3 regions of the Allobosea spartocytisi genome follow, and region 3 is predicted to be linked to each of the others. Evidence: riboswitches for the same ligand, from Rfam matches in the RefSeq annotation. Region 3 holds a riboswitch; each other region holds the start of a gene.
The links. A riboswitch is a leader RNA that binds a small molecule or an ion and turns the genes downstream of it on or off. The one in region 3 is predicted to bind cobalamin.
Positions count from the first base shown of each region.

Region 1 (7,026 bases), on a different contig from region 3:
CTCGCTTCGGCCCGCGCCCGGATTTCCGCGGCGATGACGTCGGCGCGGCGCGGATCCAGCACCTGCGCCTGCGAGAATTCCTCGACGAGATCGCGCAGCAGCGCGGTTTCGCCGGCGGCTTCGGCTTCGGCCAGCGGCGGCGGCAGATGGCCGAGCGTAAGGGCCGAGAGCCGCCGCTTGGCGGGCGCTGCTTCGCCGGGATCGTCGACAACATAAGGGTAGATCACCGGCAATCCGCCGACAGCCAGGCGCGGCCAGCAGCCGGCCGAGAGCGCCACCGCCTTGCCGGGCAGCCATTCGGTCGTGCCGTGCGTGCCGAGATGGATCAGCGCGTCGATGGCTTCGGACTGGCGCAACGCAAGGTAGAAGGCGAGATAGCCGTGACCGGGCGGCGCGTCGGGGTCGTGATAAACAGCCTTGCGGTCGGGCGTCGCATCGCGTGGCGGTTGCAGGGCGACGATGAGCTTGCCATGGCGCACGGCGCGGAAGCGGAAGGCGCCGTCGCGGCAGGCTGGATCGGCCTCAGGCGCGCCATGGGCGGCGAGGAGTGTTTCGCGGGCGGGGGCAGGGATCGCGGCGAGCCAGGCATGATAGGTCGCGAGCCGGATGCACAGGCTTGTCGGGCCTGCGGTGAGAGAAGCCATCAGCAAGGCTCCCTCCGTCATCCCCTCATCGTCATCCCGGACAAGACGCGTCAGCGGCGTCGATCCGGGATCCATGCCGGAACGCCGCTCGGAAAGGTTCAGGCATGAATCCCGGGTTTCCGTTTGGTCGCCCGGGATGACGGTGGAGGATAACGGTCCAACCTCATATCCCGCCTCGGCCAGCAATTCCCGGATCGCCGTCACGCTCGCCGGCGTGTCGAGCCCGACGGCGAAGCCGGCCCGGCCCCCGCGCGCGGGATAGTCGGACATCACCAGCGCCAGCCGGCGCTCCGCTGCAGGCTTCCGTGCCAGCGCGATCCAGCCGGCCGCGAGATCGGCCAGCGCGGCGATGCCCTCGGCATCCGGCAGCAGCCGGCGGATGGTAAGCCCGGTCGCCGGGTCATTCTCCTCCGCCTTGAAGGCGACTGGAATGGCGCCGATGCGTCCGTCGAATTCCGGCAGCGCCACCTGCATGGCGAGATCGGCGGCGGAGAGGCCGCGCGGCGAGACGTCCCAGGCCTCGCGCGGACTGCCGACGGGCATGGCCTGCAGGATCGGGCAATTGGCGGCGTCGAGCACGAAATCGGTGCCTTCGCGAGCAGAGAAGGCGGTGGTGGTGACGATCAGTTCGGGTCTGCGGGTCGCGATCAGCGCGGCGAGCTCCGCCGTGACGGTCGGGTCCTTCAGGCTGGTCAGGGCCAGGGGCAGGGGCGCGAGGCCGCGGGCGGCGAGGGCGGCGGTCATCGCCTCGGCCATAGCCGTGTCGCCGGCCGCGACGCCGGAGCGGTAGAGCAGGATCGGGACAAGCGGCTTGGCTGCCGGCAGGGCGGCAAGCGCGTCTCGCCAGGGCAGAGGAAGGCCGTCGCCATCGAGCGCGAAGAAAGCTGGGAGAGGAAAAGGCGCAAGATCGGTCGCGTCGCGCCGGCCCTCATCCGCCTGCCGGCCCCTTCTTCCCCGAGGGGAGAGGGATGCGGTGGTATCCGTCTCGTCCTTCTCCCCTCGGGGGAGAAGGTGGCCCGGCGAAGCCGGGTCGGATGAGGGTTGAACCTCTGTCACATATGCGGAAATCCGCGACAGCAGCCGCCGCATGTTCTCGGCGCCGCCGCCCGCCTGGAAATAGGCCAGCAGTTCCGCCGCAAGCTCCGCCGGCACCGTCGCATGTTCGCCGAGCCTCGGATCGTCGCGCTCGTCGCCGGGCAGGATCGCGAGCGGGATTCCCTTCTCGCGGCAGGCCGCCCCGAGCTGCTCGATGCCATAGCGCCAGTAGTCCAGCCCGCCGAGGCAGCGCACCAGCACGAAGCGGCAATGCGCGGCCGTCTTCTCGATCAGGAAATCGACCGAAAGCAGATGCCTCAGGCGCCGGAGCGGCGCGAGCCGAACGGACAGGCTGCTGCCACCCGCCGCCACCGCCAGCGCCGAAAGGTCGCTGTCGGTGAAGGAGAGGATGAGCACATCTCCCGGCGGCAGGGCGAGATCGACGGCGTCTTCGCCATCGTCGAGCCTGATCTCGCTGGTCGGGAGAAGATGCATCGGCCGATGTTACGCCCCCGCGAGAGCCGCTTCCACGGCCTTGAGATCGAAGCCCTTGAGCCCGATCACGGTGAGGCGCCCGTCGCGGGCTTCGCTCGTTGCCCAGGGCCGGTCGAAATGATGGCCGACGCGCCGGCCGACGCCCTGCACCACGAGCCGCATCGGCTTGCCTGGCACGGCGGTGAAGCCCTTGAGGCGCAGCACGCCCTCGGCCTCGGCTGCCTTGGCGACGCGCGCCGTCAGTTCCTCCGGCGTGAGGCCCGCCGGCAGCGGCACGGCGACCGAGTCGAAATCGTCATGGTCGTGATCGTGCTCGCCCTCGCCGTGATGCGAAGGGCGGGCGGCGAGATCGCTCTCGGCCGCGGCACCGAGGCCGACGATCAGCGCCGGCTCGACCTTGCCATGGGAGGTCTCGACGATCTTGATTGCCTTGGGCAGATGCTCGGCGATCTCAGCCTTGACCCGCGCGCGACCGGCCTCGTCGACGAGGTCGCTCTTGTTGAGCAGGATGAGATCCGCGCAGAGGATCTGGTCCTCGAACACCTCCTCCAGCGGGTTGTCATGTTCGACGGAGGCGTCGGCCGCCTTTTGTGCCGCGAGTGCCTCCGGATCATCGGCGAACTGGCCCTCGGCCACGGCCGGCCCGTCGACCACGGCGATGACGCCGTCGACCGTGACGCGCGAGCGGATCGCCGGCCAGTTGAAGGCGGTGACGAGCGGCTTCGGCAGGGCGAGGCCGGAGGTCTCGATCAGGATATGCTCGGGCGGGTTCGGCCGATTCAGCAGCTTCTCCAGCGCCGGCACGAAATCGTCGGCGACGGTGCAGCAGATGCAGCCATTCGGCAGCTCGACCACGTCCTCGTCGCTGCAGCCGGCGATGCCGCAGCCCTTGAGGAATTCGCCGTCGAAGCCGAGATCGCCGAATTCGTTGACGAGCACGGCGAGCTTCTTGCCCTGCGCGTTTTCGAGGAGGTGGCGCACCAGCGTCGTCTTACCGGCGCCGAGGAAGCCGGTGATGATCGTGCAGGGCGTCTTGCCGAGATTGGCGGTCTGCGGAGCGTTCATGATGTCATCCTTGCTGGCGCGCCGGCAAAGGCGGCACGCGCGCGACCACGCCCTTGCGGAAGGACTGCGGTCGTTCTTTCCAGGGAACGATGCCGTTGGCGCTGGCGGCATAGGCCTCCGCCGCGCCGACGATCTCGTCGAGATGGGTGTCGGTGTCGAGGTCGCCGATCAGATAGGTCCATTTGCCGTCGGCGCTGAGCGCGATGGTGCAGGGCCGCTTGCAGACGGCGAGGCATTCGACGGGCAGCACGGGGATCGTGCTACCCTTGGCTGCGAGCTGAGCGGCGAGGCGTTCGGCCAGCGCCAGCCCCGGCTGGTCGTAACCATCGGGGAGGTCGGCGCGGGCACGGCGGCAGGCCGTGCAGACATGAATGGTGAGGTCGCCCTCGGACATCTGGTTTGCCTTTCGCGCGGCGCCCGAAGGCACCGCTATCCTCAGGCCGCAGCCGCGCGGCGGCTCATCCAGGGCCAGAGCGTGCCGACCATGAAGGCGGTGACCAGCCAGAGCGCGGCCTGGATGCCGAGCGACAGCGAGGTGAAATGCGCGGCGAGCTCGGCCGGCACCTTGCTCTCCGGCGTCGGCGCATGCGGCGCCCCGACGAGATGCGGCAGCAGGATCACGACGACGGCCAGGAGCTTGAGCCAGGGCGCCTCGTAGCGCAGGAACAGGAACAGCCCGATCGCGGTGGCGATGGTGGTCGCGAGCCACCAGAGCTGGCGCGCCTGCAGGGCGGCCGAGGCGGCTCCCGGCAGTTCCGGAGCGAGCCCCATTCCCGGCGCGAGGCCGAAAGCGAGGAAGCCGCAGGCGCCCCAGATCAGCGCGCGGCGCGGGTCGATGCTGTCGCCCGCCGCGAGCATGCCGGCCAGCAGCAGCGCCGCGAAGCCGATCGCGGTGCCGATGGTGGCGACGCTGGTGAAGAGCATGCGCTGGGCACCGTCTTGCGGCTTCCATTCGTCATGCTCCGCCCCTTCGGCGTGATCGGCGCCGCCATGGGCGAGGATGATGCGGGCTTCGCCCTGCGCGAAGGCGAGATGCGCTCTCGCTCCGTCGCGCATGGCGTTTTCATAGGTTTCCGCCTTGAGGATCAGCGGGGTGGTGGTGACATGCTGCAGGGCGGCGACGATCAAGCCAGCCAGGAGCCCGGCCAGGATGCTGACCGTGAGAACGCGCGTGACCATGATGGCTTTCCCTCAGTGGCAGGGAAAGGCGAGGCCGTGGCGGGTGTCGTGCGCGGCGTTGTGGACATTCGTCGAGGCCGCGAAACCGGTCGTATAGACCAATGCGATTCCGACGATGAGGGCGGCGGCGACTGCCTTCACCCGCTCCGAGACGCTGATCTGTGAGGTGGAAACCGAAACGGTATTCATGACTGTTCTCCGTAGCCGCCCCGCCGGCAGCCGGTTGGATCGTTGCGGGTCGACGGCAGGTCTCCTGGCTCGCGGATTTGGCGCCCTTGTGCCGCCTTCCCGGAGCGTGCGCTCCAGTGGCCGATGGCGAAGGACATCCGCTTACAGTTGCGGGGGCAGCCGCGGTCTCGCACCGCGTTCCCTTTTCACCTCCTCGCGGAGGCACCGTCAGCGACGATCATTAGCCTTCGGCGGACTGCTGTGCAATGCAAAGGACGTGTCATCCGCGAGCCCTCATCCTGAGGAGCGCCGCAGGCGCGTCTCGAAGGATGCTCCAGATGGTTCCGGAGCTTTCTGGAACATCCTTCGAGACGCCGCTCACGCGGCTCCTCAGGATGAGGGCTCGTGAAACCAGCGGCCGATGCGATGCAGAAAGAAATCCCCCATCTCACCCTCGTCCTTGGCGGCGCCCGTTCCGGCAAGAGCCGCCATGCCGAGGCGCTGATCGAGGCGTTGCCGGCGCCCTGGAGCTATATCGCCACGGCCCAGGCCTATGACGACGAGATGCGCGAGCGCATCGCCGAGCATCGCGCCCGCCGGCCCGCCGGCTGGCAGACGGTCGATGCACCGCTCGATCTGGCCGAGACCATCGCCGCCCAGCCGGCGGGCCGTCCGATCCTGGTCGACTGCCTGACGCTTTGGCTCACCAATCTGATCCTCGCAGAGCATGATACGGCCGCCGCCCGGGAAACCTTGATCGCTGCCTGCGAGCGCGTCTGCGCCCCGCTCGTTCTGGTCGGCAACGAGGTCGGCCTCGGCATCGTGCCGGAGAACGCGCTCGCCCGCCGCTTCCGCGACGAGGCCGGGCGGCTGCATCAGGCGCTTGCGGCGCGCGCTGCCAGCGTGGTCTTCATGGTCGCCGGATTGCCGATGCGCGTGAAATGATGCGGATGAAAAGATGACCGACAGCGAAGATGCCGCCCGCCACAAGGCGAAGATGGAGAAGCGCAAGGCGGTGCAGGACGCCGAGGTCGCCTCCAAGACGCTCGAGAAGGGGCTCCTGATCGTCAACACCGGCCCCGGCAAGGGCAAGTCGACGGCGGCTTTCGGCCTGATCCTGCGCGCGCTCGGCCATGGCTGGCGCATCGGCGTGGTGCAGTTCATCAAGGGCGCCTGGTCGACCGGCGAGCGCCGGGCGCTCGAAGCCTTCGGCGATCAGGTGAGCTGGCACAGCATGGGCGAGGGCTTCACCTGGGAGACGCAGGACAAGGCCCGCGACATCGCCGCCGCCGAGCGCGCCTTCGCCAAGGCCAGGGAGTTGATGGCCGATCCCAAGATCAGATTGTTGGTGCTCGACGAGCTCAACATCGCCCTGCGTTACGACTATCTGCCGCTCGCCGAGGCGGTCGAGGTGCTCCGCGCCCGCCGGCCGGACCTCCACATCGTCGTTACCGGCCGCAACGCCAAGCCAGAGCTGATCGAGGCGGCCGACCTCGTCACCGAGATGACGCTGGTGAAGCATCATTTCGCCGTCGGCGTGAAAGCGCAGGAAGGGATCGAGTTCTAACGTTGCCTCGCAGGTTGGCACGGGAAGCCGGAAGCGTCGTCTTTCTGGGACGTGACTTCGGAGGTCCCGGTCGAGGCGCGAGGATCCCTCTCCTGGAAGGAGAGGGCAGGGCGAGGTGTGGGAGTCGGACCAGTTCCGCTAGTGCTCACAGCGCGGCTGGATTCAAGCCGACCTTTTCGCTCCGAACACCTCCCCCTACTCTTCTCCTGGAAAGGAGAGGAGTTCCCGAGCCTCTTGACGAGGGCGGCATTCGCTCTCAAATTGAATCTGAATTCAAGTTCAATTCGGAGCCCGCATGGCCGACGGAACGCCAAAGCAACCGCGCAAGGCCGGCAAGCGGGAGGCGATCCTCTCCGCCGCGCGCGGGATCGTCTCCGAAGTCGGCTTCCACGAGACCTCGATCGCCGCGGTGGCTTCCGCCAGCGGCGTCTCGACCGGCAGCGTCTATTCCTATTTCGCCTCCAAGGCCGAGCTGATGGCCGAGATCGTCGCTATCGTCTCGACGCGCGAGCTCGCCGTGCTGCGCGAGATCGCCGCGAGCGATGCTCCCGTCACCAAGCGCCTGACCGCCGCGGTCGAGGCTTTCGCCCGGCGCGCCTTCGCCAATCGCCGCCTCGCCTGGTCGATGATCGCCGAGCCCGCCGACCCGGCGGTCGACGCGACACGGCTTGACTATCGCCGCGAGATCGCCGGCATTTTTCGCGCGCTCGTCATCGAGGGCGGCAGGCAGGGGGCTTTTCGCCCCGTCGATCCGGACGCGGCGGCCGCGATGATCGTCGGTGGCTTCATGGAGGCGCTGATCGGCCCGCTCTCGCCGGAGCGCGCGATCACGCCCGAGCGCGGCCGCGAGATTGCCACGGCTCTCGCCGATCT
Region 1 is NZ_JACXWY010000003.1:60,101-67,126, reverse strand. Features, by position in the region: gene cobN (cobaltochelatase subunit CobN) at 1-2,174, opposite strand, end outside; gene cobW (cobalamin biosynthesis protein CobW) at 2,184-3,239, opposite strand; gene IED13_RS05660 (DUF1636 family protein) at 3,244-3,633, opposite strand; gene IED13_RS05655 (CbtA family protein) at 3,675-4,418, opposite strand; gene IED13_RS05650 (CbtB domain-containing protein) at 4,431-4,607, opposite strand; cobalamin riboswitch at 4,645-4,830, opposite strand; gene cobU (bifunctional adenosylcobinamide kinase/adenosylcobinamide-phosphate guanylyltransferase) at 5,013-5,531, shown strand; gene cobO (cob(I)yrinic acid a,c-diamide adenosyltransferase) at 5,545-6,153, shown strand; gene IED13_RS05635 (TetR/AcrR family transcriptional regulator) at 6,449-7,026, shown strand, end outside.
Region 1: linked by a shared signal. The riboswitch ahead of IED13_RS05650 (CbtB domain-containing protein) and the one ahead of IED13_RS27775 (ABC transporter substrate-binding protein) in region 3 are both predicted to bind cobalamin.

Region 2 (7,026 bases), on a different contig from region 3:
ATGAACATCAGATTGTCGAGATCGGCGCCGATGCCGCCGAGAATGCCGAAGATCAATTGCAGGAAGACCGGCGGCTTGAACCAGCCGCGATCGAGGCAATGCGCGAGGTTGTAAAGGTGGCCGACATCGTAGCATTCATGCTCGAACTTGGTGCCGTGGCCCTCGCCGAGCATCTTGTAGATGCGCTCGATGTCACCGAAGGTGTTGCGGAAGATGAAATCCTTGGTGCCTGCGAGATAGGGCTGCTCCCAGGGGTGCTTCCAGTCGCTGTATTTCTCCGCCAGCGGATGCAGCGCGAAGTTCATCGAGCCCATGTTGAGCGAGCACATCTCGGGCGCTGCCTTGAGCGGGGCGGCAAGGCGCTCCTCGACGCTCATGTTGAGGCCGCCGCCGGTGGTGATGTTCACCACGGCATCGGTCGCCTGCTTGATGCGCGGCAGGAACTCCATGAACACCGCCGGGTCCGGCGTCGGGCGGCCGTCCTTGGGGGCGCGGGCGTGGAGGTGGAGGATCGCGGCGCCGGCCTCGGCGGCGGCGATGGCCTGCTCCGCAATCTGGTCGGGGGTGATCGGCAGATGGTCGGACATGGTCGGCGTATGGATGCCGCCGGTGACCGCGCAGGTGATGATGACCTTGCTCATGCGCTTCTCCCTTGATTGTCGGTTCAGGCGGGCAGGATGGCGACGGCCCGCGTCCAGCCGGCGGAGCCGTTACGCACCTTCACGGGCAGGCAACTGATTATGAAGCCGGTCGCCGGCAGGGCTTCGAGATTGTGCAGCTTCTCGATCTGGCAGTAACCGGCCTCGCGCCCGGCCTTGTGCCCCTCCCAGATCAGGGCGGCGTTGCCGGTCTCGGCGAAGCGGCGGGCGGTATGGCTGAACGGCGCGTCCCAGCTCCAGCCATCGGTGCCGACGACCTTGATGCCCTGGCGGACGAGATGCAGCGTCGCCTCGCGGCCGAAGCCGCAGCCGGTATCGATGTAGTCGGTCTCGCCATAGCGGCTGCCGGCGCGGGTGTTGGCGACGACGATCTCGAGCGGGCTGAGCTTATGGCCGATACGCTCCAGCTCGGCATCGATCTCGCCGGGGGTGACGACATGGCCGTCGGGGAGGTGCCGGAAATCGAGCTTCACGCCGGGCTGCAGGAACCATTCGAGCGGGCATTCATCGATCTTGAGGGCAGGGGCGCCGCCGTCCTGCGTCGGATGGTAGTGCCAGGGGGCATCGACATGGGTGCCGTTATGGGTCGAGATCGTCGCGAGCTCGACGGCCCAGCCCATGCCCTCCGGCAGCTGTTCGGGCTTCAGGCCGGGGAATGCGGCGGCAATGTCCTTCGCGGTGCCCTCATGGGTACGGTAATCGATCCGAACCTTCTGGAAGGGCGGATCGGCGGGCACGTCGTTTTCGAGCGGGATTGAGAGATCGACGAGGCGCCCGGCTGGCATCATGCTGTTTCCTCCTGACGTCCCGTTATGCTCTGGCGGCACAAATTTGGACGAACGTCCGACCAATAGCGTAGAACACGCTTTCTGATAAGAGCCAAATCACGCAGGGCAGGGGCGCTGCTCAGGAGGGATTCGATGGCAGCGGCTCCGACGCGCGAGCGCATTCTCGACGCAGCCGAGCGGACATTCGCCGAGCGGGGCGGTGCCGACGGCGCTTCGATGCGCGATCTCGCCGCTGCGGCCGAGGTGCGGCTGTCGCAGCTCAGCTATTATTTCGGCTCTAAGGAGGCGCTGTACCGCGCCGTCTTCGCCCGCCGGGCCGATGCGTTGGCGCTGGCGCGCGGCACGGCGCTCGACGAGGCGATGGCCGCGCCGGCGCCCGATATCCGGGCCGTGGTCGAGGCCTTCATCGGCCCCTCGGTGCGCCAGCGCTTCGCGGAGGGCGTGCAAGGCGCGGCCTTCGCGATGATGACGGCGCGAGAGGCTGTCGATCCGCGCGAATCCGCGCGTGGCGTCCTTGCCGAACATTTCGACCCGACGGCGACGGAGTTCCTGGCGGCGTTCGCGAAGCTCTACCCGCAGGCCTCGCGCGCGGCGATGGTGGATGCCTATCTGTTCATGGTCGGGGCGCTGGTCATGACGATGGCGGCGGGCGACCGCGCAGCGCGCCTCGACGACGAGCGTCAGGCGTTGTCTCCCGCCGGCCTTGCGGAGCTTCTGCTGGAGCGCCTGACTCGCTTCTGCGCCACTGGCATCGATCGGTTGCTGGTCGAATAAGCCGGCAGTGGTTCCGATGCGCCAAGAGCCGACCTCAGCATCCCACTCGGAAGCAGGCATACGCACGGCTTCCCAATTCAAGCTCCCCAAGCTAGAAACGTTCCCGGAACAAGTTCCGCCGCTGGGCGGATTAAAAGGGAACGCGGTTTGAGGCCGCGGCTGCCCCCGCAACTGTAACTGATAAGCCGGTCCTTGATAGACCACTGACGACGCCTTAGCGTTGTTGGGAAGGTGGGGATCAGGCGTCGACCCAGCCCCGACCCATGACCGATGTGCCCCTCGGCCTCCGACTCACCCGCCCGCTCGAGGAGGCCGCCGACCGCCGCGCCGAGGCTCGGCGGTTCTGCCTCGATGTCATCAAGGCGTTCTATGGCTTCGATTATCGTCAGGACTGGCATGCCGACCTCGATAGCCTGGTCGCGGATGATGAGGCATGCTGGTTCTCAGCCGCCAACCGCGGTGTCTTCTGGGTGCTGCGGGACGATTGGGACAGGATTGTCGCGACGGCGGCGCTCTACACCCTCGACCGCAAGCCCGGCCTCGCGAAGGCCTTCGCCAATCGCTATCCCGACGCTGGGGAGATCCCGCAACTGGCGCGGGTCTACGTCGCCGCCGAACGGCGCGGCCAAGGCATTGGCGGATGGCTCAGCGATCTCGCCGAGGCCGAGGCGGTCAGGCTGGGATTCCGCACACTCTATCTCCACGCCAGTGCGGAGACGCCGGCGACGCTAGCTTTCTGGCGCAGCCGTGGCTTCGCCGAGTTCGCCAATGGCGACGGGACAGCCCATTTCGATAAGCGCTTGCCCTGGGGGTGACGGAAGATTGAGGCCATCAGGGCGAAGCTGCATTCAGTCAGCTCAGAACTTGACATGTTATGATATAACGTTGCATTTGATCTGCCCGACATCAGAACCGGCTTCGCCATGCAATCTCCCGACACACGCTTGCCCCTCACCGTGCCACTTGCGGGCGCCGTCTGTCGGACCGAAGCGATAGACTTCTGATGGGCGGCTGTGTCGCGGTTGCGCTGGCCGGACCATGCGAGTGGAAGGCAATCCTGAACCGTCACTGGCATTCCGTGTGGGGCGATCGGCGTCAGGAACTCGTCTTCATCGGCGCCGGCATGGAAGAGGCGGCGATCCGCGCGGCACTCGACGCCTACCTCTGAGTGGCGAGACGCCGACCATCGCCTTCAAGCCCGAGCTCTGTCGCGACCTGCCTGATCCTGCCCTTGCCTGTCGGCGCACCGAAGCCGCGTGACCAAAGCCTCCTGTTGCCTCCGAAGGACATAAGCCGATGCTGACGACGACCGTGAACCGAGCCCGCCGGCTCTTGCTGCTCAGCGCACTGATGATGGCTGGAGCCATCCTCTGCGGCCCATCCGGTCAAGCCAAATCGAAGGGCCATGACCATTTTCACGGCCACTCGCATGGTGCGAAGAGTCAGATCTACAATGGCTACTTCAAAGACGACCAGATCAAGCCACGCACGCTAGAGGACTGGGAAGGCGAGTGGCAGTCGGTCTACCCGTTCCTGAAGGATGGCACGCTCGACCCGGTCATGGTTGCAAAGGCGAAACAGGGCGACAAAAGCGCGAGTGAATACCGCGCGTATTATGAGGCCGGCTACAAGACCGATGTCGACCGCATCGTCATCAAGGGATCGAACATCACCTTCTCCCGTGGCCAGCAACCGGCGAAGGCCGATTACGTGTCGGACGGCTATGAGGTCCTCACCTACGCAAAGGGCAATCGCGGCGTGCGCTTCGTCTTCAAGAAGGCGAGCGGCGACGACGCGGCGCCGCAGTTCATCCAGTTCAGCGACCACGACATCGCTCCCGAGGTCGCCGAGCATTTCCATCTCTATTGGGGCAATGACCGCGCGGCGCTGCTGAAGGAACTCACCAATTGGCCGACCTACTACCCCGCGGAGCTGACGGGGCAGCAGATCGTCAAGGAGATGCTCGCCCATTGAGGATGTCGCCCCATGTGCGGGAGATCCGCGCATGGCTTGATTGCAACTTATCGACAGCGCGTGCCCAGTCCCAAATGAGCGCACCGCCGTTCTGGTACATGCCGCAGGATATTTCGAGCCGTGCCGCGTTGACCGTGCTCGGGACGATCATTCTCGGCCGGCCCGGCCCGCGCATCTTGGGTCAGAATCGCGAACCAACGCCGCAATGGCGGCGAGGTCCGCGGGTTTTCCCGAGTCATCTTTTCTACGATGACCCGGCGCCGTCTTGGCCCGCTATTGGCGGAATGCGAGCGCGAGCGACGTCCGTCTCTCTTCTTCGTGGCCGTTCGGAGGTCCATGATCAGACCGGCGAGGGCAAGTCCGCATCGCCGACCCACCGGTTCATCCCGACATCGACCGCAGCAGCCTTGGCATACATTGCCCGATAGAAAGGCAGCCAGCGCTGCGCAACCGCCGAGGCCTGTTCGAGGGCTGGCTTGCGCCGCGCGAAGATTTCGCGGGCTTCCTGGCGCAGTGCCGCTTCGTCGATCGTATGGAGTCTGCCGCCCTCGCAGACGATCCGGCCCGCAACCATCGTCAGCACGACCGAGTTGCCGTTCTCGCAATAGACGAGCTGGCGTCGCAGATCGTTCAGCGGCGTGAAAGGCAGCGTGTCGAGATCGAGCATGACGAGGTCGGCCAGCCGTCCGGGGGCCAGGACGCCGAGTTCATCCTGCAACCCCATGGAGCGGGCGCCGCCCTGAAGCAGGCAATCGAGAATCTCGCCGGCGCGCGGCCAGGCATCGTAGTCTGCACCTGCGATGTTGTGGACCAGTCCGGTCGTCTTGGCGACGGCCCACATGTTGACGGCGTCGTCGGCGATCGCCTCGTCGGTCCCCAGGCAGATCGGGATGCCGCGGTCGCGCATGCGCCGGAACGGCATGATGCCGCTGCCGAGCCGCAGATTGCTGATCGGGTTATGCGCGACCACCGAACCGGCGGCGGCGATGAGATCGAGATCGGCATCGTCCACCCAGATCGCATGGATGATGTTCAGCCGCTCCGACAAGAGTCCGAGATCGGCCGTATAGCGCACGAGCGAACGCCCGCCGAAGCGGGGCTGCGCATGGCCCAGCACGCGCTGCAGCTTGGTCTCCAGCATATGCGCGTAGAAGGGCAGATCGTGGGTCCGACTCAGCGCCTCAAGTTCGTGGATATAGGCGGTCGAAACGCGTTGCGGCGCCGAGCAGGACACGGCGGCACGCAAGCGTCCGCCCTCAGTGCCATGCCAGCGGGTGATCAGGTGGTGGTACATCGCCAGCAGATCTGCATCGGCGAGGTTGCGCGGCTTCGCTAGCTCGGCGCGCCGCTCGGCCGGCAGCAGCTCGGCCAGGAAAGGCAGCTTGTCGAGTTCGGCCAGATTGGGTTCATCCAGGGCGACGGTGGCCCGCATGCCGCTGTCGGCATAGGCCTGCATCACGGCATCGATGATGTCGACCGTCGGCTCCGGCACGAGAAAGGCGTCGTCCTGCACTGCCGTTACGCCGTTTTTCAGCATCTCGGCGCAGGCGAGCTGTGTGCGCACATAGGCTTCGCGTGGCGTTGGCCGCAGTTCTTCCAGCGCCGGGCACTCATAGAGCATGAAGATCTCGAGCGGCAGGCTGTCGAGCCGGCCCTTCATATGGTTCACGGGCGAGTGGAAGTGCCCGTTGATCAGCCCAGGCATCAGCAGCTTGCCGCGGCCGTCGATGATGCGCTCGCTCTCCGCCGCGAAGCCTGCCGCATCGACGCCGATCGCGGCGATGCGGTCGCCATGGACCAGCAGGGTGGTGGCGGCGCTCATGCCGCTCTCGCTATCGGGATCGAACAGATGGACGTTCTCGAAGCGCGTGGTCGTCGCGGTGGAGAAGGCTGACGTTTCTGGAAGGCTCATGATCATTCGATGTGACAGGCCGCGGCAGGCGGCAGGAGGGGAGAGCGGCCCGAACCGGAGTTCGGGCGCGGCAAAGACGCAAAAACTGCGGGGTCGTGCCGCCCGTGGCGGATCCGGCGCCTAGTCGACGGCCGAACAGGCGTAAAAGGGCTTGGACGGCTCTTCGGGCAGGTAGCCCTGGTAGAACCGCTTCACATAAGGGAAGACGGCGCGGCCGAGATCGCGCCGCGCCTCATCCTCGGGGCTGCGCGGCTTGCCCAGCGTGTCGGCGATCTCGGCCAGGACGGCATCCCGGTCGACGTTCGTGAAGCGGCCCTCGGCGTAGACCAATTCACCCCCGATATAGACGGCGTCGACGGCATTCGACTTGGCCCGCTGCACCAGCGCGTCCAGCATCGGGATGTCGGGATCCTGATAAGGGTATGTCGTCGTCTTCCAGTTGATCAGGGCGGCGTCGAAGGCCCGGCCGGGATCGAGCCGGCCGATCGTGGCGCCGAAGGCCGTCGTCATCGCGCCGCCCTCCGTCGCCATCCGGACGATCTGCGCGCAGCTCGGAACGTCTTCGTCGTCCATCCCCGGCACCCGGTGGACGCGCAGGGCCAGCCGCAGCTCCTGCAGCATGTCGCGATCCTCGTTGATGCCGGCTTCGTCCAGGCCCATGCCGATGGTGATGCCCTTCTTCTCCCATTGATTCAGCGGCGCCAGCCCCGAGCGCAGCCTAAAATTGGACGAGCAGTTGTGGCAGATGCAGGTGCCGGTATCGGCGACGATGTCGATGTCCTCGGCATTGAGCCAGACGCCGTGACCGAGCGTCATATGCGGACCGAGCACGCCGAGATCATGGAGATGGCGCAGCGCGGTCTTGCCCGTCCGGCGGCGGGCATATTCCTTCTGATAAACGGTTTCGAGCAGATGCATG
Region 2 is NZ_JACXWY010000016.1:39,825-46,850, forward strand. Features, by position in the region: gene kce (3,5-dioxohexanoate:acetyl-CoA acetone transferase) at 1-641, opposite strand, end outside; gene IED13_RS21115 (cyclase family protein) at 665-1,447, opposite strand; gene IED13_RS21120 (TetR/AcrR family transcriptional regulator) at 1,580-2,221, shown strand; cobalamin riboswitch at 2,315-2,511, shown strand; gene IED13_RS21125 (GNAT family N-acetyltransferase) at 2,485-3,036, shown strand; gene IED13_RS21130 (GTP-binding protein) at 3,225-3,389, shown strand; gene IED13_RS21135 (ZinT family metal-binding protein) at 3,572-4,195, shown strand; gene IED13_RS21140 (amidohydrolase family protein) at 4,536-6,107, opposite strand; gene IED13_RS21145 (amidohydrolase family protein) at 6,228-7,026, opposite strand, start outside.
Region 2: linked by a shared signal. The riboswitch ahead of IED13_RS21125 (GNAT family N-acetyltransferase) and the one ahead of IED13_RS27775 (ABC transporter substrate-binding protein) in region 3 are both predicted to bind cobalamin.

Region 3 (7,026 bases):
TCACCACCTTGTCGTCGGGATGGACGACGACCCAGGCATTGATCTCGGGGGTTCCCGCCTGCTGAGCGCCGGCAGGAATGGAAAAGCCGAAGGTGAAGGCGCCGGCAACCGCGGCCGAACCGGCGAGGATGTGGCGGCGGGATGGGCGGAAAGAACGGGGGGCGGATAAGACGGTCATGATCGCTCTCCTTTCCCTCAACCGCGGCCGAGCTGGCCGCCGGCGGCGACGTCGAGGATCGCGGCCTTGACGCGGACATAGGTGCCGCAGCGGCAGATATTGGTCATCTCGCTGGCGATGTCGGCTTCGCTCGGCTTCGGATTGGCCTGCAGCAGCGCAGCCGCGGTCATGATCATGCCGCTCTGGCAGAAGCCGCATTGCGGCACGTCGTGCTTGATCCAGGCCTGCTGGACCGGGTGGGTTCCGTCAGGGGAGAGCCCCTCGATCGTGACGATCTTCTGCTCCTCGGTCACGGCGCTGACCGGCAGCGCGCAGGAGCGCGTGGCGACGCCGTCGATATGGACCGTGCAGGCGCCGCACTGGGCAACGCCGCAGCCATATTTCGTGCCGGTCAGACCGATCTGTTCGCGGATCACCCAGAGCAGCGGCGTGTCGCCATCGACTGCGACGTCCAGAGTCCGGCCATTCACATTCAGCTTCGTCACCGTAAACCCTCCCGGTTCGGTTCAAGCAGGACGGCGAGAGAGCCAACGCGCCTCGCCGGAAGCCTCAGGATGCCGTGCGAGCATGCCGAGGAATTTTGAAGTGGAATGATTGAAACTCAGAAGTCCGGCAGCGCCAACGGCCAGCATCGGCCGATCACGTTTCGTGAGCGCTGCCAGAAGAGCGAATGCAGCGCCGTATCGTGCGAAAACGGCTTTTGCTCCGCGCAATTCGGACGCTTCTGCCCGCATAGCGGGTGCTCAGCCACCGTTGCGTGTTTCACGCAGATGTGAACCTCGGGATTGCCTGAGGCTGCGTGACGTCGTCAGGCGGCCGCCCCGCAATATGGTCGATGTGTCGATCGCGTTCGATCCCGCGAACGACATGGCGTTGCGGCCTGCTCTCGCAGGGCGCCGGGAACGATTAAGACCGCTCTCTTCCCTCGGCCTCGATCAGGTATTCGATGTGGCGCCGCCCGGACGCTCCGGGCCGGATCGCGACCGCGACGCCGAAGATGCGTTGGATCGTTTTGCTCGTCAGGACCTCGTCCGGCGAACCCGCCGCTTCCAGCCGCCCCTCATGCAGCAGCGCGATCTCGTCGCAGAACATCGCTGCGAGGTTGAGATCGTGCAGCGCCATGATGCAGGTGATGCCGAGGCGGCGGATGAGGTTGAGGATCGCGAGCTGGTGCTGGATGTCGAGATGGTTGGTCGGCTCGTCGAGGATCAGCTCGCTCGGTTCCTGCGCCAGCGCCCGGGCGATATGGGCCCGCTGGCGCTCGCCGCCCGACAGCGTATGCCAGGACTGGTCGTGCCGCTCCGCGAGCCCGACCCGCGCCAGCGCTTCGTTCACCGCCGCCTCGTCCGCCGCGCTCCAGGATGCCAGCGCTGCGCGATGCGGCGTGCGGCCGAGGCGGACGACGTCGCAGACGGACAGCTGGATCTCGGTCGTCGCCTGCTGCTCCACGAAGGCGAGGCGGCGCGCGAGATCGCGCCGCGCCACGCCGGCGATGTCACGCCCATCAAGCATGACGACGCCGCTCGCGACATTGCGCAACCGGCAAAGCAGCCTGAGAAGGCTCGATTTGCCCGAGCCGTTCGGACCGATCAGGCCGAGCACCCGGCCTGGCGCCGCCTGCAGTGTCACCCCGTCGATGATCATCCGGCCGGCGGTGCCCCAGCGCACCTCTCGCATCGCGAGCGTCATGTAGGCCCCATCATTTGGGTTTCCTGGCGCGATAGAGGATCAAGGCGAAGACCGGCGCGCCGAACAGCGCGGTGACCACGCCGATCGGCAGGATCTGCTGCGGGATCAGCACGCGCGACAGGATGTCGGCGAGGATCATGAAGATCGCACCGATGACGAGGCAGGCGGGCAAAAGCCGGGCATGGCCGGAACCGACGAGGAAACGGGCGGCATGGGGAATGATCAGCCCGACGAAGCCCACCGTTCCGACGATCGAGACCATCACGGCGGTCATCACCGCGGTCGTGGCGAAGAGCACGATTTTCACCCGCGTGACCGCGACGCCGAGCGAGGCGGCCGCGTCGACGCCGAAAGCGAAGGCGTCGAGCGCCTTGGCGTGCAGCATGCAGATGCCGAAACCGATGAAGGCGACCGGCGCCGCGATCCAGAGGTCGGGCCAGCGGACGCCGCCGAAATTCCCAAGGAGCCAGAACATCACGCCCCGCGCCTGCTCGGCGCTGGCGAGCGTCGTCACGATCGTCGCGGTCGCCGCGTTGAAGAGCTGCGAGGTGGCGACACCGGCGAGGATGACGCGATCGCTCGCCCCGCCCGCTCCGGTCGCCAGGAGCGCGACCACCGCGAGCGCGGCGCAGGAGCCGATGAAGGCGCCGGCCGAGACCGTCAGCGCCGTGCCGCCGATGCTGACGCCGAGGATCAGCACCGCGACGGCGCCGGTCGAGGCTCCCGCCGAGATGCCGAGAACGTAAGGCTCCGCCAGGGGATTGCGCAGCAGCGCCTGCAGGATTGCGCCTGAGAGAGCGAGCGCGCCGCCGCACAACCCCGCCATCAGCGCCCGGCTGAGGCGATAGTCGAAGATCACGCCCTGCTGGATCGCGCTGACGGGCCAGTCGAGACCGAAGAGCCCGTTGCCGAGCGCCTTCAACGCCGTCTCCAACGGGATGCGCATCTCGCCGATCGTCACCGCCAGCGCCACCGCGAAGGTGAGCGCCAGCAGCGAAACCAGCGCGACGGCGATCCGCGCCGGCCAGTTCGGGCCGTGGGCTGCGTGGCTCAAGGAGTCAGACCGAAGCCGGCGATCGCCTTGGCGAGCGTCTCGATGCCGTCCACCGTATCGAGCCCGGCGCGGGTCGCTCCGACATCCATGATGACGATGCGATTGTTCTTCACCGCGTCGAGCTTGCTGGCGACGGGGTCGGTTTTCAGGAAATCGAGCTTCTTCTCAATATCATCAGCCGGAAAGCGGCGGCGATCCATCTTCACCGTGACGATGACCGCGGGATTGGCGGCGGCGGTGCTCTCCCAGCCGACCAGCGGCCATTCCTCATTGGTCGTGATGATGTTGCGCGCCCCGAGCTTCGACAGGATGTAGGCGGGCACGCCGTTCCTGCCGGCCATGAAGCCGTCGCCCTTGATGTCCTTGCTGGAGAACCAGACGACGACCGGCACGTCCTTGACCTTTGCATCCGCCACCGCCTGGACCGCCTTCTCCTCGCGCGCCTTGAGCTCGGCGACGAGCGTCTCGGCGCGGTCGGACACGTCGAAGATCTGCCCGAATTCGCGGATGTTGCGATAGACCAGCTCCATCGTGAACATCTGTGTGCGCACACCGTCGCCGCCGCCGGAATTGTCCTTGCCGACGCAATCGGTCGGCGAGACATAGGTGGGCACCTTGACCTTGGCGAACTGATCGCGCTTGCCGACGATGCCGTTGGGGCCGACATGCCATTCGAACATTGCGGTGACGAGGTCCGGCTCCTGCGCGAGAACCGCCTCGAAGCTGGGGTCGTTGTCGGCGAGGCGCTTCACCTTGGCATTGACCGCCTCATAGGGCTTGGCGATGGGCGAGAACCAGACGGCGGTGCCGACGACGCGATCGCCGAGGCCGAGCGCATAGAGGATCTCGGTCTGCGTCTGGCCGATTGAGACGACGCGCTTGGGCGCGGCGGTGAAGGTGATCGTCTCGCGGCAGTTCTCCAGGGTCAGCGGGTACTGGGTGGGCGCTGCGCCGGCCGCGCCCGCGGCCAGGCTGCCGAGGAATGCCAGGACGGGCCATTGAAGCAGGCGGACGAGAGGGCGCGCAATCGGCACAGAGCAAGCCTTATACGAAACATTGTTACATTTCTGATAGGGCGAGCGGCGCGCAGCCGTCAAGCTCCCCGCGACAGCGCGGCCGGCGGTCTTCATGAACATGGACTTCATCGCTCCCCGAGATGACGGATGCGGGAGCTGCGCAGGATGCGGACGGATAACGGCCGCGCGGCCATCACCGACACACACCTCCGGAACACCCCGTCCGAAAGACGTCTTCGATGACCGGGGCAGGTCTCCTGGCTCGCGGGTCGACGCCGGTTCCGCCCGGCCTTCCCGGCGCGGCACGCGCCAGTGGACGATGGACGGAGAGCTCGCCGCTTACAGTTGCGGGGGCAGCCTCGGCTTTGGCGCAACGCGCCTCACCGAATTCCCTCTTAGCTCCAGGCTGAATCTGGAGAACCTCGATCACGTCCAACCTATAAGGTCGTGCCGCACCGTCAAGCTCGGTTCGGGACCATCATGATCGACGTCGATACGCCGACGGCACTGTAGATCTGGGGCCCAGGCGCGGCGGCTTCGCAGACCGGTGTGATGTCCGGGCTTTCTCCGCTCGACGCAGCGTCACTGGCTATGTTGCTGCCCGGGTTTCTGGTTCGCCCTGCCAGGAGATCGGTTCACTGCGGGCGTGACCTTCCGGCAGCCAAGATCTCGCTTGCGGCGATTTCTGCCACGCGGCATCCCGTCTTGATACTTACGTAAGGTAATGTTTCTGAAGAGAGGCCGAGCTGCCATCAGGCGGGAGCTTCCGAAAAGCGAGGCTCATTTCGCTTGTCGCGGAGCGGAACGGGGGTAGCTCCGATTCTCCTAAAATATGATAAGTAACTGATATAAATTAGATTTTTATTTAATCTCTGTCGCCGAGCCGGCGTCGTAAACGGATCGCGTGTCGCCTCAAGGAGCTACTCCCTTTGCGCCGACGGGAACCCCTTTGCTCGCTTCACGGTGCAGTGCACCAAGCGTAAGCTGAATAGTACTGTGGGTTGAGTGAGGGTATAGCCGTGTTGCCGAATGCACAGCTCTCCGCGACAGAATTGCAGGATGCCGCTCAAAGGATCAAGGTCCTGCGTCGGGCTGCGACCGAACATGCTGTGGAAATCGGCCGCGAGCTCCTTCGCGTCAAGGAGCGGCTGCCCCACGGGGTCTTCGTCAAATGGGTCGAAAAGGCGTGCGAGTTCAAGATCAGGACCGCGCAGGACCTGATGAAGCTGGCGCGCGGCGCCGATTCCGATGCGAATGCGAAGCTCGTCGCGCTGATGGTTCCATCGACGCTTCGTGTCTATCTCGCCAAGACGACCCCGCCGGCGGTTCGCACCACCATCCTGCAGCGACTCGAGAATGGTGAGCGCGTGTCCCGCAGCGAGCTGCATTCGCAGGTCGTGGATACGCGCAAGACCAGGATGGAGGCGGTGCAGCGTCCGGCGCAGGAAGGATTCTCCTCGTCGTTTCTTCCCCCGCGCGAGCTTAACGGGCCCGCCGAAGGGAGGCGAAACGACCCGGGCGCGGACCGGGCCCGCAGGGTGGCTGAGCTGATTTTGCGGCGGCTCAGCCCGGAGGATTACGGGCTCATCATGGAGGAGATGAGCTGGGAGGTCTGGAACAGAGCCTTTGTCTGGATGAGAGCGGCGCGTGTTGTGGACGCCGAGCATCTGGAATTGGCTTTGCCCAGTACAGCGACGAATCAATCGTGCGAATTCGTTCCTGCAAAGCTGCAGTGAAAAATATCGAAGTTTTATCGTGACTTACAGCCCGCGTATTCGCGTTGTGTGACTTGCGAACGCCGTCTTTGAGGGAGCGGAGTTCCTGCAAAGACATCAAATGGTCGGTGGATACAGATCGGAAGCCCAATGTCGGTCTATATTGACGAGCGCCAGCCCTCCACAACATTCGGCCTTCTCAGCCTACGCCGCCGCTGGAAGCTCATTGCCGCATGTGTCGGTCTCGCGGCGATGCTTGGCCTGCTCTACACGGTGCTGAGGCCAGCGAGCTATACGGCGTCGACGCAGCTCCTGGTCTATGTGAAGGAAGTTCAGCCCGGCCCCGACCTCGTCATTTCCCTCGGGCGCGCCGATCTCACGCAGGTCGAGAACGAGAGCGAGGTCATCCGCTCGCGCGGCACCCTGGCTAAGGTCGTCGGGGCGCTGGACCTGACCGAGGATTCCGAGTTCGTTCCCGCGGCGACGGTGCTTCAGGGGCTCGCCCGGTGGCTTTCCGGCACGTCGCCAGCAACCTCCGACGAGAGCCGCGCGAAGCAGGAAACCGCCATCGAGTCCCTCGCCAGGAGCATCGCGGTCAAGCGGGTCGGAACCAGTCACACGATCCTCGTCGACGTCACGACCTCCGATCCGGAGAAGTCCGCGCTCATCGCCAATGGCATCAGCCAGGTCATGCTTCAGGCGCGTCTCAACGCGGAGCAGGATGGCGAGCGCTCGCCATTGCTGCGCGAGCGGCTGCAGGGGCTGGGACCCAGCGTCTATGTGATGACGCCGGCGCTCGCTCCGGACAAGCCCAACGGACCGCGGAAGATCCTGATCATCATGGCTACGGTCATGGCCGGAGTGGTGATCGGGGCGGCGCTGGCGCTGTTTCTCGACTTCCGGGACAAGACGATCCGCAGTGCCGCGCAGATTCAGCGTTTCGGCCTGGAGTGCATCGGCGCGATCCCCTTGTTCAAAAGCGGCAAGCCCGCGATTTCGAGCCAGGCTCGGCAGCGTGCCGGCCAGGATCGCCTGCCTGAAGCCTTGCTGGCGCAAACGCTTCTGCGGGCGACGGTCGCGATCGAGGCGGCCAAGGCACGCACCGTCGGCGTCGCCTCCTCGATCGCAGGAGATGGCGCGACGACCGTGGCGCGGCACCTCGCCCAGATGGCCGCGCGCAGCCAGAGGAAGGTTCTGCTCGTGGAGGCCGGCGGCAGCGAGACGTCGCGATCGTCCGCGAGGGAGATGTCCTCCGCGCCGGCATTCTCGGGGACGCAGCCGCAGCCGCTCGGCGGCAGCCTCTGGAACAATGGCGGCGACGGACCCGATCTTCTCATCACGCCTCCTCCCGGCACCGGCGAGGGCGCCGCCAAC
Region 3 is NZ_JACXWY010000041.1:13,078-20,103, forward strand. Features, by position in the region: gene IED13_RS27755 (xanthine dehydrogenase family protein molybdopterin-binding subunit) at 1-178, opposite strand, end outside; gene IED13_RS27760 ((2Fe-2S)-binding protein) at 196-663, opposite strand; gene IED13_RS27765 (ABC transporter ATP-binding protein) at 1,085-1,867, opposite strand; gene IED13_RS27770 (FecCD family ABC transporter permease) at 1,878-2,921, opposite strand; gene IED13_RS27775 (ABC transporter substrate-binding protein) at 2,918-3,949, opposite strand; cobalamin riboswitch at 4,168-4,377, opposite strand; gene IED13_RS27780 (DUF3102 domain-containing protein) at 4,957-5,673, shown strand; gene IED13_RS27785 (Wzz/FepE/Etk N-terminal domain-containing protein) at 5,803-7,026, shown strand, end outside.